One region of the Citrobacter enshiensis genome, then DNA from elsewhere that is predicted to be linked to it. Evidence: predicted binding sites of a transcription regulator. Region 1 holds the regulator's gene; each other region holds the start of a gene.

Region 1 (4,280 bases):
TTGGGATTATAGGGGCAAATCCCAACAGCGGATAGCGTCAAGCCAGGCTGTCAGAAAAACTCGGAGTAAACCGTAGTTGTTGCAGCCCCGTGGCAGAATGGTCAACATAATACCCTAACCCGACAGAGCGAAAAAAAGAACTTTGCCATGAAATTGAACATCCGAGCGCAATCTGCACAAAAGCTGCACAATAATTCTCCCATCGTCCTTGTTCACGGCTTGTTTGGTAGCCTTGATAACCTCGGCATACTGGCGCGCGATCTTGTAGAGGATCACGACATCATCCAGGTTGATATGCGTAACCACGGTCTTTCTCCCCGCTCAGCGGAGATGAATTACCCGGCGATGGCGCAGGATCTGCTGGATACCCTGGACGCTGCGAATATCGAAAAAGCCACCTTCATTGGTCACTCAATGGGCGGAAAAGCCGTCATGGCGCTGACCGCACTGGCGCCGGATCGTATTGATCAACTGGTGGCGATTGATATTGCGCCGGTTGATTATCACGTGCGCCGCCACGATGAGATCTTTGCCGCGATCAACGCCGTGACCGAATCTGACGCGCAAACACGCCAGCAGGCGGCAGCCGTCATGCGCCAGCACCTCCAGGAAGAAGGCGTGATCCAGTTCCTGTTAAAGTCGTATGTCGATGGCGAGTGGCGCTTTAACGTGCCCGTATTGTGGGAGCAGTACCCGCATATCGTGGGGTGGGAAACCATTCCCGCCTGGGATCATCCGGCATTGTTTATCCCAGGCGGCAATTCCCCCTACGTCACCGAGGCCTATCGTCACGATTTACTGACCCAATTTCCTCAGGCCCGGGCGCATGTGATTGCGGGTGCTGGCCATTGGGTGCATGCAGAAAAACCGGATGCCGTGCTACGCGCGATACGCCGGTATCTGGCGGATAAGGCTAACTGATTAAAAACTCAGCGTCCGCGCGCGATTACGTGCGTGGACGTTGGCGTGCCTCACTCGCTGATGTATGATGGCGCGCTATCCATCCGGGCATACGCCTGGCTGATTGTTTCCCCGAAGTCACCAAAATCATGGCCAAAGAACAAACGGACCGTACGACATTAGATCTGTTCGCGCACGAGCGTCGCCCGGGACGACCCAAAACCAATCCGCTTTCGCGTGATGAACAGCTACGCATTAACAAGCGTAATCAGCTTAAACGCGACAAGGTTCGTGGGCTTAAGCGTGTCGAACTGAAGCTGAATGCTGATGCCGTGGATGCGCTGAATGAACTGGCGGAAGCACGCAATATGAGCCGCAGTGAGCTCATTGAAGAGATGCTGACAAACCAGCTTATCTCGCTGCGTGGCCAGGGGTCTGTCTGAATTTCTGCTCTAAATCATAAATCGTGTAGCACAGAGTGCAGTCCTGCGTGTTTGCTGTTTCCGCATGCCTGACTGATCTGCTATGATTGCCCTTATCCGTGGGCAATACGCCACCACCATTTCAATAAGTTTCAAGAGGTTATTTTACTCATGGCAATCACTGGCATCTTTTTCGGCAGCGACACCGGTAATACCGAAAATATCGCAAAAATGATTCAAAAACAGCTTGGTAAAGACGTTGCCGATGTTCATGACATTGCGAAAAGCAGTAAAGAAGACCTGGAAGGGTATGACATTCTGCTGTTAGGTATTCCAACCTGGTACTACGGTGAAGCACAGTGCGACTGGGATGACTTCTTCCCTACCCTCGAAGACATTGATTTCAATGGTAAACTGGTGGCTCTGTTTGGCTGCGGCGATCAGGAAGACTACGCAGAATACTTCTGCGATGCGCTGGGCACCATCCGCGACATTATCGAACCGCGCGGCGCGACCATCGTAGGTCACTGGCCAACCGCTGGCTATCACTTCGAAGCTTCCAAAGGTCTTGCTGATGACGATCATTTTGTCGGTCTGGCTATCGACGAAGACCGTCAGCCGGAACTGACCGCTGAGCGCGTTGAAAAATGGGTTAAACAGATTTCTGCCGAACTGCATCTCGACGAAATCATCAACGCCTGATTTCGTGCGGCGCAGAAACTATCTGCGCCGCATCAATAGATAAAACCAATCAAAATAATTGCTACAAATTTGTAACTTTCCTGCCCATCCCTGTACAATGTTCGGGTGTTATTCTGGTATTGCACAGTGTGATTGTAGGCAGTACCACGTTTTGATTAATAATATTTGCCCGAGGCTTGCAGTTTTCATTTAGACATGGCAGTTCTATAATGATACGCATTCTCTCAAGTGCAATTACTGTCACTTCTTTAATGAAGTGAATCGTTTAGCAACAGGACAGATTCCGCATGACTGACAACAATACCGCATTAAAGAAGGCTGGCCTGAAAGTAACGCTTCCTCGTTTAAAAATTCTGGAAGTTCTTCAGGGACCGGATAACCATCACGTCAGTGCGGAAGATTTGTATAAACGTCTGATCGACATGGGTGAAGAAATTGGTCTGGCGACCGTGTATCGCGTGCTGAACCAGTTCGATGACGCCGGTATCGTGACCCGCCACAATTTTGAAGGCGGTAAGTCCGTTTTTGAACTGACTCAACAGCATCATCATGATCATCTTATTTGCCTCGATTGTGGCAAAGTGATCGAGTTCAGCGATGATTCTATCGAAGCGCGCCAACGTGAAATTGCGACTAAGCATGGTATTCGTTTAACCAACCATAGCCTCTATCTTTACGGTCACTGCGCTGAAGGCGATTGCCGCGAAGACGAACACGCGCACGACGCAAAGTAATATGCCCCCCAAAGAGCCAACCACGCGGTTGGCTTTTTTATGCCCAAAAAAAGACCCGCTATCAAAGCAGGTCTTTTTCCCTTCCAGTGAGTACATTTACTGTACTGTGTTTTTACTGCGAATTTCTTTCCAGATTTTATCGCAATCGGCTTGTACCGCCTGACCATTGCCCGTACGTGTCGCCTGAATACATTGCTGGTAATCCAGTACCCGCACGCTTTCTTCGTTAGCAAACTGCTTATGCTGGTCTTCTTTTTTCAGCACATTTAATACGCTTTGGCAGGCTTCGATTTTTTCCGGTGAACCTTGCGCGGTGTTAATGCACGCACTGTATGCCTCTTTAAGGCGGCTATCTTCCTTGGGTGCGGGAGATTGCGCGCAGGCCACCAGCCCTGACGCCATAATGGCGATGAGTAACATTTTTTTCATATAACGGTCCTCAACGATGCGGCAGAGAAATACCCTGCCGCGACTGGCATCAGAAAATAGTGAATGGGGCGATAACCATGAACTTCACGTCACGCTCATCCTGGAAGATGTTGCCATAACCGCCGCTCCAGCTTGGGATGTTGGAGTGGTTGTCATACTCGGTGAAGTGCAGTTTAAACATGGTGCCTTTGGCACGTCCTTCTTGCATGGTATAAACCGCATCAAGACTGTAGGAGGATTCTTCGATGGTTTTGTTTTTGTCGTAGAACGCATCCGGGTTGCTCTGCCAGGTAGCCGGTTTTGCATCCCAGGCATAGACGTACGATGCTCCCAGCGCCATACCTGGCAGATTCCAGTTCTTCAGGTCATACATCGCGCCGAAGAAGACCGCTTTTTCGCCGTTGGCGTTAAAGTCGGAACGGTTATCCCACCAGACATCCAGACGACCGTTTGAGGAGGCGTAGGTCGGCGTCATACGCTGCAAGAAGTAACCCTGCTGCCCGTCCGCTTTAACCCAGGTTCCTTCCAGACGCAGATCGACCACTTCCGCCACTTTGTAACCGAAAGTCAGTGCCTGCAACCATGCAGTGCCGTCGTAGATATCGTTCACACTGCGGTCATCAACTTTATCGCGTGCGCCGTAGAACTGGTAACTGGTGGTAAACGGATTCCCACCCAGATCGAATTTGTAGCTGGCTTTGGCAAAGTACTGATCGACATAGCCCTCAGACTGACCAAAGGCAGCCTCAAGAATAAGGTCATTTTTGAAATCGTATTTTGCGCCAACGGAGTGGAGGTAATCGACTTTGGTCTTTTTATCAGCCTGGTAGAATTTATCCACTTCAATGTGCCACGGCGCTTTATACTCGTTGGCCCACATATAGGAGAAGCTCAACGCACCCGCATCGCCATAGTCAAAGTTGGCTCCGGCTTCTGCCCCTTGATAGGTACCCGGCATAAAGCTCCAGTGCGGCGCTAACAGCGTCTGTCCGGTTGGCTGAATATAACCGGCACGTGCCCAGGTCGGACCATATTTAAATTTTGCAGCGGCTTTATAAAGGCTGATACCACTCTTATCGCCAGAGTAATCTTC
Region 2 (4,280 bases), 2.0 Mb from region 1:
AGCCAGGTCTTTAACCTGAGTAACGCGGTTTGCTTCAACTTCGATTACGGTTACTGGGATAGATACGCCATCTTCAGTGAAGATGCGGGTCATACCCACTTTTTTACCGACTAAACCAATCATTGTATCAACCTCTCAATCGCTCGATGACCTGATTAACCCAGGCTGATCTGCACGTCTACACCGGCAGCCAGGTCCAGACGCATCAGAGCATCAACGGTTTTTTCAGTTGGCTCAACGATGTCAACCAGACGCTTGTGAGTGCGAATTTCGTACTGATCACGCGCATCTTTGTTAACGTGCGGGGAGATCAGAACGGTAAAGCGCTCTTTGCGGGTCGGCAGCGGGATCGGACCACGAACTTGCGCACCAGTGCGCTTAGCAGTCTCGACGATTTCCGCGGTTGATTGATCGATCAGACGATGATCAAACGCTTTCAAACGGATACGGATTCTTTGGTTCTGCATGAGACCAGAGCTCCAATTATTTTATAGACGAAATAGTTACTCCTCAAACCCATTACGATTGATGGGAGAGTGTAACCGTTCTTACAGAGTTCCCCGATTGGGAACATTGTCTGGTATTGCTTTCGCAGTACCGGTGGCTCATATCGAACCGCTGTCAATATTAGACAAGCCCGCGCATTATACGTAAATCTCAGTCTTACGCAAGCGCCGCGTAGATATTAATCATTTTTCGGCAATGCGGGCGCCATTCCATCCTGTCTGTAAGAACTCCGCATTTCATTTTTTCTGCGGAACGGAGGAGACAAAGCAGCAGATACGACATTGCGTGAAAAGTTACCGCCGCTAAGGTGGTCTCACTGTCTACGCAGGAGTTATCCATGTACTCTGCTCTCCCTTTTCTGCTCACATACCTTTTTTTATCAGGACGTCTGTGGGTCACCGATTTGCGAACGGGTTTTTTACCCGATCGATTAACCTGCCCTCTACTTTGGAGCGGTCTCATTTATCATCAGCTTTTCCTGCCCGCACGCTTGCCCGATGCCCTATGGGGAGCCGTCGCTGGCTATGTCCTGTTCGCCCTTCTCTACTGGGGTTATCGTCTGGCTCGCCGACAAGAAGGATTGGGCTATGGTGATGTGAAGTTTCTTGCCGCCCTGGGCGCCTGGCATGAATGGCAGTCATTACCCATGCTGGTGTTTATTGCCGCGTTTTTGGCCTGCGCCGCAGTGGGGATGGATCTCTTCAGGGATGGTAAGGCTGTATTAAAAAACCCGCTGCCTTTTGGGCCATATATGGCGGCTGCGGGTTTTATCATGGGATGGGAAACACTGATGCCGATAGTTAGTCTGCGACTTTAATTTGTGATTGCAGGTAGTTTTGCAATCCAAGTTTCGAAATTAAATCCAGCTCTGTTTCCAGCCAGTCGATATGCCCTTCTTCATCTGCAAGAATTTCAATCATCATATCCCTGCTGACATAATCATGAACGGTATCTGCGTAAGCGATAGCTTCACGTAGATCCTTCGCGCCTTCAAGCTCCAGCCGAAGGTCGGATTGCAGCATTTCTTCGACATCTTCACCAATGCCTAACTTGCCGAGATCCTGCAAATTTGGAATGCCCTCCAAAAACAAGATACGCTCAATGTACTTATCAGCGTGTTTCATCTCATCAATGGATTCATGGTATTCGACATCATTGAGGCGAATCAGGCCCCAATTTTTAAACATACGAGCATGGAGAAAATACTGGTTGATCGCGACAAGCTCATTACCCAATAGTTTATTGAGATAACTTATGATTTTAACATCACCTTTCATTTTATAGTCCCTCCGCTTCCACTCTTTGAAGAGTAGATGGGGCTACAGGGATGTCAAAAAAAAGAATGTGACTCAGGCGATCTCTTTAAATTCCGGTATCTGTGTCAATTCGTCCTGCATCACTTCACGAGCAGCCCGAACACACTTACCACATTGATTTCCAATAGCAATAAACTTACGCAATTGTTGAAAAGATTGTGGATGAAACTGACGTACCGCCTGACGGATTTTTTTATCACTGACACCATTACACAAACAAACGTACATGATCGCTCCCGTTCAATTTCTGCGCAAAGTGTAAATGAGAATAGTTATGATTACAATAGCACAAATATATAGACGCAGCCGGAGAGCAATAAAAAATGCGAATAAATATGACAAGATTAAATGTCAGGCAGCAAAAAGGGCGCCGTAGCGCCCTTTTTAAGCTCAAAACTAATTATTAAATAATTAGCTCATTACTTTAGCAACAACGCCCGCGCCAACGGTACGGCCGCCTTCACGGATTGCGAAACGCAGACCGTCGTCCATCGCGATCGGGTGAATCAGGGTAACAACCATTTTGATGTTGTCGCCCGGCATTACCATCTCTACGCCTTCCGGCAGTTCGATGGTACCAGTCACGTCAGTAGTACGGAAGTAGAACTGCGGACGGTAGCCTTTGAAGAACGGAGTATGACGGCCGCCTTCATCTTTGGACAGGATATAAACTTCAGATTCGAACTTGGTGTGCGGCTTGATAGAACCCGGCTTAGCCAGTACCTGACCACGTTCGATTTCTTCACGTTTGATACCACGCAGCAGAACACCAACGTTCTCACCAGCACGGCCTTCGTCCAGCAGTTTGCGGAACATTTCAACGCCAGTACAGGTAGACTTGGCAGTCTCTTTGATACCAACGATTTCAACTTCTTCACCAACTTTAACGATACCGCGCTCTACACGACCGGTAACAACGGTACCACGACCGGAGATGGAGAATACGTCTTCGATAGGCAGCAGGAACGGCTTGTCAATCGCACGCTCTGGTTCTGGGATGTAAGAACGATACCGCGCTCTACACGACCGGTAACAACGGTACCACGACCGGAGATGGAGAATACGTCTTCGATAGGCAGCAGGAACGGCTTGTCAATCGCACGCTCTGGTTCTGGGATGTAAGAATCCAGGAAGCCAGCCAGTTCGATGATTTTCGCTTCCCACTCTGCTTCGCCTTCCAGCGCTTTCAGAGCAGAACCACGAACGATCGGAGTGTCGTCGCCCGGGAAATCGTACTGAGACAGAAGTTCACGAACTTCCATTTCTACCAGTTCCAGCAGCTCTTCGTCATCAACCATGTCGCATTTGTTCAGGAACACGATGATGTACGGAACGCCTACCTGACGACCCAGCAGGATGTGCTCACGAGTCTGCGGCATCGGGCCGTCAGTCGCAGCAACAACCAGGATCGCGCCGTCCATCTGCGCAGCACCAGTGATCATGTTTTTAACATAGTCGGCGTGGCCCGGGCAGTCTACGTGTGCGTAGTGGCGAGTCGGGGTGTCATATTCAACGTGAGAACCAGGATCGCGCCGTCCATCTGCGCAGCACCAGTGATCATGTTTTTAACATAGTCGGCGTGGCCCGGGCAGTCTACGTGTGCGTAGTGGCGAGTCGGGGTGTCATATTCAACGTGAGAAGTGTTGATGGTGATACCACGAGCTTTTTCTTCCGGTGCGTTATCGATCTGGTCGAATGCACGAGCAGCACCGCCGTAGGTTTTAGCCAGTACGGTGGTGATTGCAGCGGTCAGAGTAGTTTTACCGTGGTCGACGTGGCCGATAGTACCAACGTTAACGTGCGGTTTTGTACGTTCAAATTTTTCTTTAGACACGGCTATATTCCTTACTATAGTGCTCTCCCCTTCAGGAGAGAGCACGGGACTTAGGTTTTAACCCCGGGGCTTATTTACCACGGGCTTCGATTACGGCCTGAGCAACGTTGTTCGGCGCATCATCATACTTCAGGAATTCCATCGTGTATGATGCACGACCTTTGGTCAGAGAACGCAGCTGAGTTGCATATCCGAACATTTCAGACAGCGGAACTTCAGCGTGGATCTTAACGCCTGTTACTTCAGATTCCTGACCGCGCAGCATACCGCGACGACGGCTCAAGTCACCGATAACATCACCAGTGTTCTCTTCCGGAGTCTCTACTTCAACCTTCATGATCGGCTCAAGCAGAACAGGTTTTGCTCTCTTAAAGCCTTCTTTAAAGGCGATAGAAGCAGCCAGTTTAAACGCCAGTTCAGAGGAGTCAACGTCATGGTAAGAACCGAAGTGCAGACGAACACCCATGTCTACTACCGGGTAACCAGCCAGCGGACCAGACTTCAACTGCTCCTGGATGCCTTTATCAACGGCAGGGATGTATTCGCCAGGAATTACACCACCTTTAATGTCGTTGATGAACTCGTAACCTTTCGGGTTAGAGCCCGGCTCCAGCGGATACATG
Region 3 (4,280 bases), 1.9 Mb from region 1:
CCATCACAATACCGAGCACGTAAAGTGAGAAGACCGCCAGCGCGCCATTCTGACCAAAGAACGCGGCGGCAAAGACCGCAAAAATCGCCAGACGTGCGCCGCAGGACATAAACGGCGCCATCATGATGGTCATCAGGCGTTCACGCGGCGCATCCAGGGTACGCGCGCCCATCACCGAGGGTACGTTGCAACCAAAGCCCACAATCAGCGGTACAAATGACTTACCCGGTAGCCCCAGCGCTTGCATCAACCGGTCCATCACAAACGCTGCGCGCGCCATGTAACCGGAGTCTTCAAGGAACGAGAGGAACAAGTACATCATCCCGATCTGCGGCACCAGCGGCAGAACGGTGTTGATCCCACCGCCAAGGCCCTGGGCCAGGAAAATAGTTAACCACTCCGGGAAGTGAAGGGTGTAGCCAATCCACTGGATACCATGCACAAACAGTGCGACCGAGCCGACGTCAAACAGCGGCTGTAAAGCACCACCGATGTTAATGGCAAGCAGGAACATCAGGTACATGACGAACAGGAAAATCGGCAGGCCGAGGAAGCGGTTAAGGATGATTTTATCCACCGCCGTGGTGAAACGGCTGGGTTCGGCGGTCAGCGTATTGCTCACCACGTCGCAGATGGCGGCGATACACTGGTAACGCGCGTCGGCGATGTGCAGCGCCGGGTCTTCCATCGTTTCGCTTAAGCGAGTTATTGAGGCGTCAAGACGTTGCGCGGCGTCACCGGCATACGCGCGGCTATAGATATCACCTTCCAGCATCTGCAGACCGAGCCAGCGGCGCTGTTGCAACGGCATATCCGGGGACATCGCATCAGCCAGCGAATGGGCTTCACGTAACAGCGGTTGGGCATAATGCACCAGCTCAACGCTGTCATTTGCCTGATGGCGGTCGATGGCTAATTTCAGCGCTTCAATCCCGCGACCCCGCGTGGAAACCAGCGGTACGACCGGACAGCCAAGGCGTGCGGAAAGGGCATCAATATCAATACGGATCTGCTGTTTTTCAGCAATATCCAGCATGTTGAGTGCGACAATGCAGGGAATGCCTAATTCAAGCAGTTGTAACGTCAGGTAGAGGTTACGCTCAAGGTTAGAGGCATCGACCACGTTGATCAGCAGGTCAGCGTCGCCGCTCAGAATGTAATGGCAAGCAATTTGCTCATCAAGCGAGGTTTGCGACGAAATGGTGGTCAGCGAATAGGTGCCGGGTAAATCGACCAGCGTGACCTGGTTATCGGTCGTGGCGAACTGACCCTCTTTACGTTCGACGGTAACGCCAGCCCAGTTGCCCACGCGCTGACGCGCACCGGTGAGCTGGTTAAATAAGGTTGTCTTGCCGGAATTTGGATTGCCAATTAAACCAATGGTTAATTTTTTCATTTTTATAGACTCACTGTATTAACAGGAAACCGCTTCCACTTCTAATAAGGCCAGATCTTTTTTACGCAATACCAGGCTAACACGACGCGTTTCGATATGAATAGGGTCGCCTAAGGGCGCAACGCGCACCACATTAAAAGAGGAGCCGGGCAGCATGCCGAGGGAAAGCAGTTTTTGACGGTACGCCGGACTGATTTCACGGGCAAAGCCGGTAATTTTCCACGCAGTGTCTGGAGTGAATTGCATAGGGGCCTACTTTGTTTCTCGCTAACTGGATGTTTACCTCATGCGGTGCGCTAAAGCGGAGGGCATGAGACCAGATGATTAGCCAACGAAGGAAAGATTAAATAATCAACAGTACAATGATAATGAGAATGGTTTCTATCATCAATACTTAAAATGTGACCGAATGTGGTTTTGTATAATAAATTGAACCAATCTTGATATGGCTCAACATTTATTCCCCTTACGGACAGGTAATGCCCTTCGGCAATAATTAACCCTCTTAATGTTTAATTAACGTTTTATATGTTAACGATGTGATAATTAATAGTGTCATCCTCACCTGATGAAATTAATTAACAGATTCATTCTGCAGACGTTAATTGTTAAACCGTAAATGGATTTGCTTGTCGGGAAGAAAGGGGCGAAACGTTGAGAATCTGAGAAAAACGGAATGCTGCTTCTGGCACGAGAGCCGTGCCAGAAGCAGGAAGACGCAAACAAAACCGGCGTTAGCGTTTTTTACCCATCGCTGCGGCCAGCGCGTCCATCATGGCGCTGTTACCGGAAGGTTGAGCGTCGTGACCGCGCGGTTTCGCCGCTTTTGCCGCCGGGCGATTGCCCTGGGCACGTTCATTGCTGCCACTACTGCGACGGGCGTTAGTTTCACCTGGCTGTTCGTCCAGACGCATGGTCAGGGCAATACGCTTACGTTGCAGGTCTACTTCCAGCACCTTCACTTTAACGATGTCGCCCGCTTTCACCACGGTATGGGGATCTTCAACGAACTTGTTCGACAGGGAAGAGATATGCACCAGACCGTCCTGATGGACGCCGATATCCACAAATGCGCCAAAGTTAGTCACGTTGGTGACTGCGCCTTCCAGGATCATGCCAGGCAGCAGATCGTTCATGGTCTCCACACCATCGGCAAACTGAGCGGTTTTAAACTCCGGACGCGGGTCGCGACCCGGTTTTTCCAGCTCTTTGATGATATCGGTGACGGTCGGCACCCCGAAGCGTTCGTCAGTAAAGTCAGACGCTTTCAGGTTACGCAACTCGCTGCTGTTGCCCATCAGGTCGCGCAATGACTGTTCGGTGGCGGCCAGAATGCGTTCGACGATGGGGTACGCTTCCGGGTGAACGGTGGAAGCATCCAGCGGGTTATCGCCATGGTTGATACGCAGGAAGCCCGCACACTGTTCAAAGGCTTTTGGCCCCAGACGGCTCACTTTCAGCAACTGTTGGCGGTTCTGGAACTGGCCGTTCTCATCGCGCCAGCTCACGATATTTTGCGCCATCATCCGGGTCAGACCTGCCACGCGGGTTAACAGCGGCACGGAAGCCGTGTTCAGATCGACGCCGACGGCGTTTACGCAGTCTTCGACCACGGCGTCCAGTTTACGGGCGAGCTGAGTCTGGCTGACGTCATGCTGGTACTGGCCTACACCGATGGATTTCGGATCGATTTTTACCAGTTCGGCCAGCGGATCTTGCAGACGTCGGGCGATAGAAACCGCACCGCGCAGCGAAACGTCGAGGTCCGGGAACTCCAGTGCCGCCAGTTCGGAAGCCGAGTAAACGGATGCGCCGGCTTCGCTGACAATCACCTTCTGGGCGGTCACTTTCGGGAACTGTTTCTGTACGTCGAGGAAGAAACGCTCCGTTTCGCGCGATGCGGTGCCGTTGCCGATGGCGACCAGCTCAACGTTGTATTTTTCGCACAGCGCGGCAACCGCGACGGCGGCTTTGGCTGCCTGACCGGTATGCGGGTAAATGGTGTCGGTGGCGACCAGTTTACCGGTACCGTCAACAACGGCGACCTTCACGCCGGTACGCAGACCCGGATCGAGACCCATGGTGGCGCGCAGACCGGCAGGCGCTGCCATCAGCAGATCGTGCAGGTTACGGGCGAAGACGTTAATCGCTTCATCCTCCGCGCGCTCGCGCACGGTTCCCATCAGCTCGGTTTCGAGGTGCATCAGCACTTTAATACGCCATGTCCAGCTCACTACACCTTTGCGCCAGCTGTCCGCCGGGGCGTTGTTCAGGCGCAGGCCGAGGTGGTCCTGGATAATCTGTTCGCCGTGGCTCTCTTTCGGCGGCTCATCGAACTGCGGATCGGCATTCAGTGAGAGCTGTAATACGCCTTCGTTACGACCGCGGAACATCGCCAGCGCGCGGTGAGACGGAACGGAGGAGATCGGTTCGTGATGGTCGAAATAGTCGCGGAATTTCGCGCCTTCTTCCTCTTTGCCTGCCACTACGGTCGCCACGATGTGGGCGTTTTTCCACAAATAATCACGCACTTTCGCCAGCAGAGCGGCATCTTCGGCAAAACGCTCCATCAGGATGTAACGCGCTCCGTCGAGCGCTGCTTTGGTGTCAGCCACGCCTTTTTCGGCATCGATATATTTGGCGGCTTCTGTTTCCGGGTCGTTAGACGGGGCGGTCCACAGCAGGTCGGCCAGCGGCTCAAGGCCTGCTTCGATGGCGATTTGCCCACGGGTACGGCGCTTCGGTTTATAAGGCAGATAGAGATCTTCGAGTTCGGTCTTACTTAACGTACCGTTGATGGCATTTGCCAGCTCATCGGTCAGTTTGCCTTGCTCGGAAATAGATTTGAGGATCGACTGACGTCTGTCTTCCAGTTCGCGTAAAT

Evidence for each region. The regulator Fur, encoded in region 1, represses iron uptake genes when iron is present. The targets are predictions, from matches to a motif close to ATAATAATGAGAACNACTATCAA.
Region 2: bfd (bacterioferritin-associated ferredoxin) is a predicted target of Fur. The motif match lies at 2,086-2,108, and genes of this name have one in related genera.
Region 3: feoA (ferrous iron transporter A) is a predicted target of Fur. The motif match lies at 1,759-1,781, and genes of this name have one in related genera.

What each region holds. Positions count from the first base shown of each region.
Region 1 covers NZ_CP119862.1:3,351,466-3,355,745, forward strand. The annotation lists gene ybfF (esterase) at 148-921, shown strand; gene ybfE (LexA regulated protein) at 1,050-1,343, shown strand; gene fldA (flavodoxin FldA) at 1,494-2,024, shown strand; gene fur (ferric iron uptake transcriptional regulator) at 2,312-2,758, shown strand; gene P2W74_RS16145 (ChiQ/YbfN family lipoprotein) at 2,855-3,187, opposite strand; gene chiP (chitoporin ChiP) at 3,237-4,280, opposite strand, start outside.
Region 2 covers NZ_CP119862.1:388,021-392,300, reverse strand. The annotation lists gene rplC (50S ribosomal protein L3) at 1-123, opposite strand, end outside; gene rpsJ (30S ribosomal protein S10) at 156-467, opposite strand; gene P2W74_RS01790 (prepilin peptidase) at 845-1,324, shown strand; gene bfr (bacterioferritin) at 1,308-1,784, opposite strand; gene bfd (bacterioferritin-associated ferredoxin) at 1,857-2,051, opposite strand; partial or broken gene P2W74_RS01775 (EF-Tu C-terminal domain-related protein) at 2,235-2,828, opposite strand; partial or broken gene P2W74_RS01770 (GTP-binding protein) at 2,843-3,283, opposite strand; partial or broken gene P2W74_RS01765 (GTP-binding protein) at 3,355-3,657, opposite strand; gene fusA (elongation factor G) at 3,728-4,280, opposite strand, start outside.
Region 3 covers NZ_CP119862.1:322,120-326,399, forward strand. The annotation lists gene feoB (Fe(2+) transporter permease subunit FeoB) at 1-1,396, opposite strand, end outside; gene feoA (ferrous iron transporter A) at 1,415-1,642, opposite strand; gene P2W74_RS01445 (Tex family protein) at 2,131-4,280, opposite strand, start outside.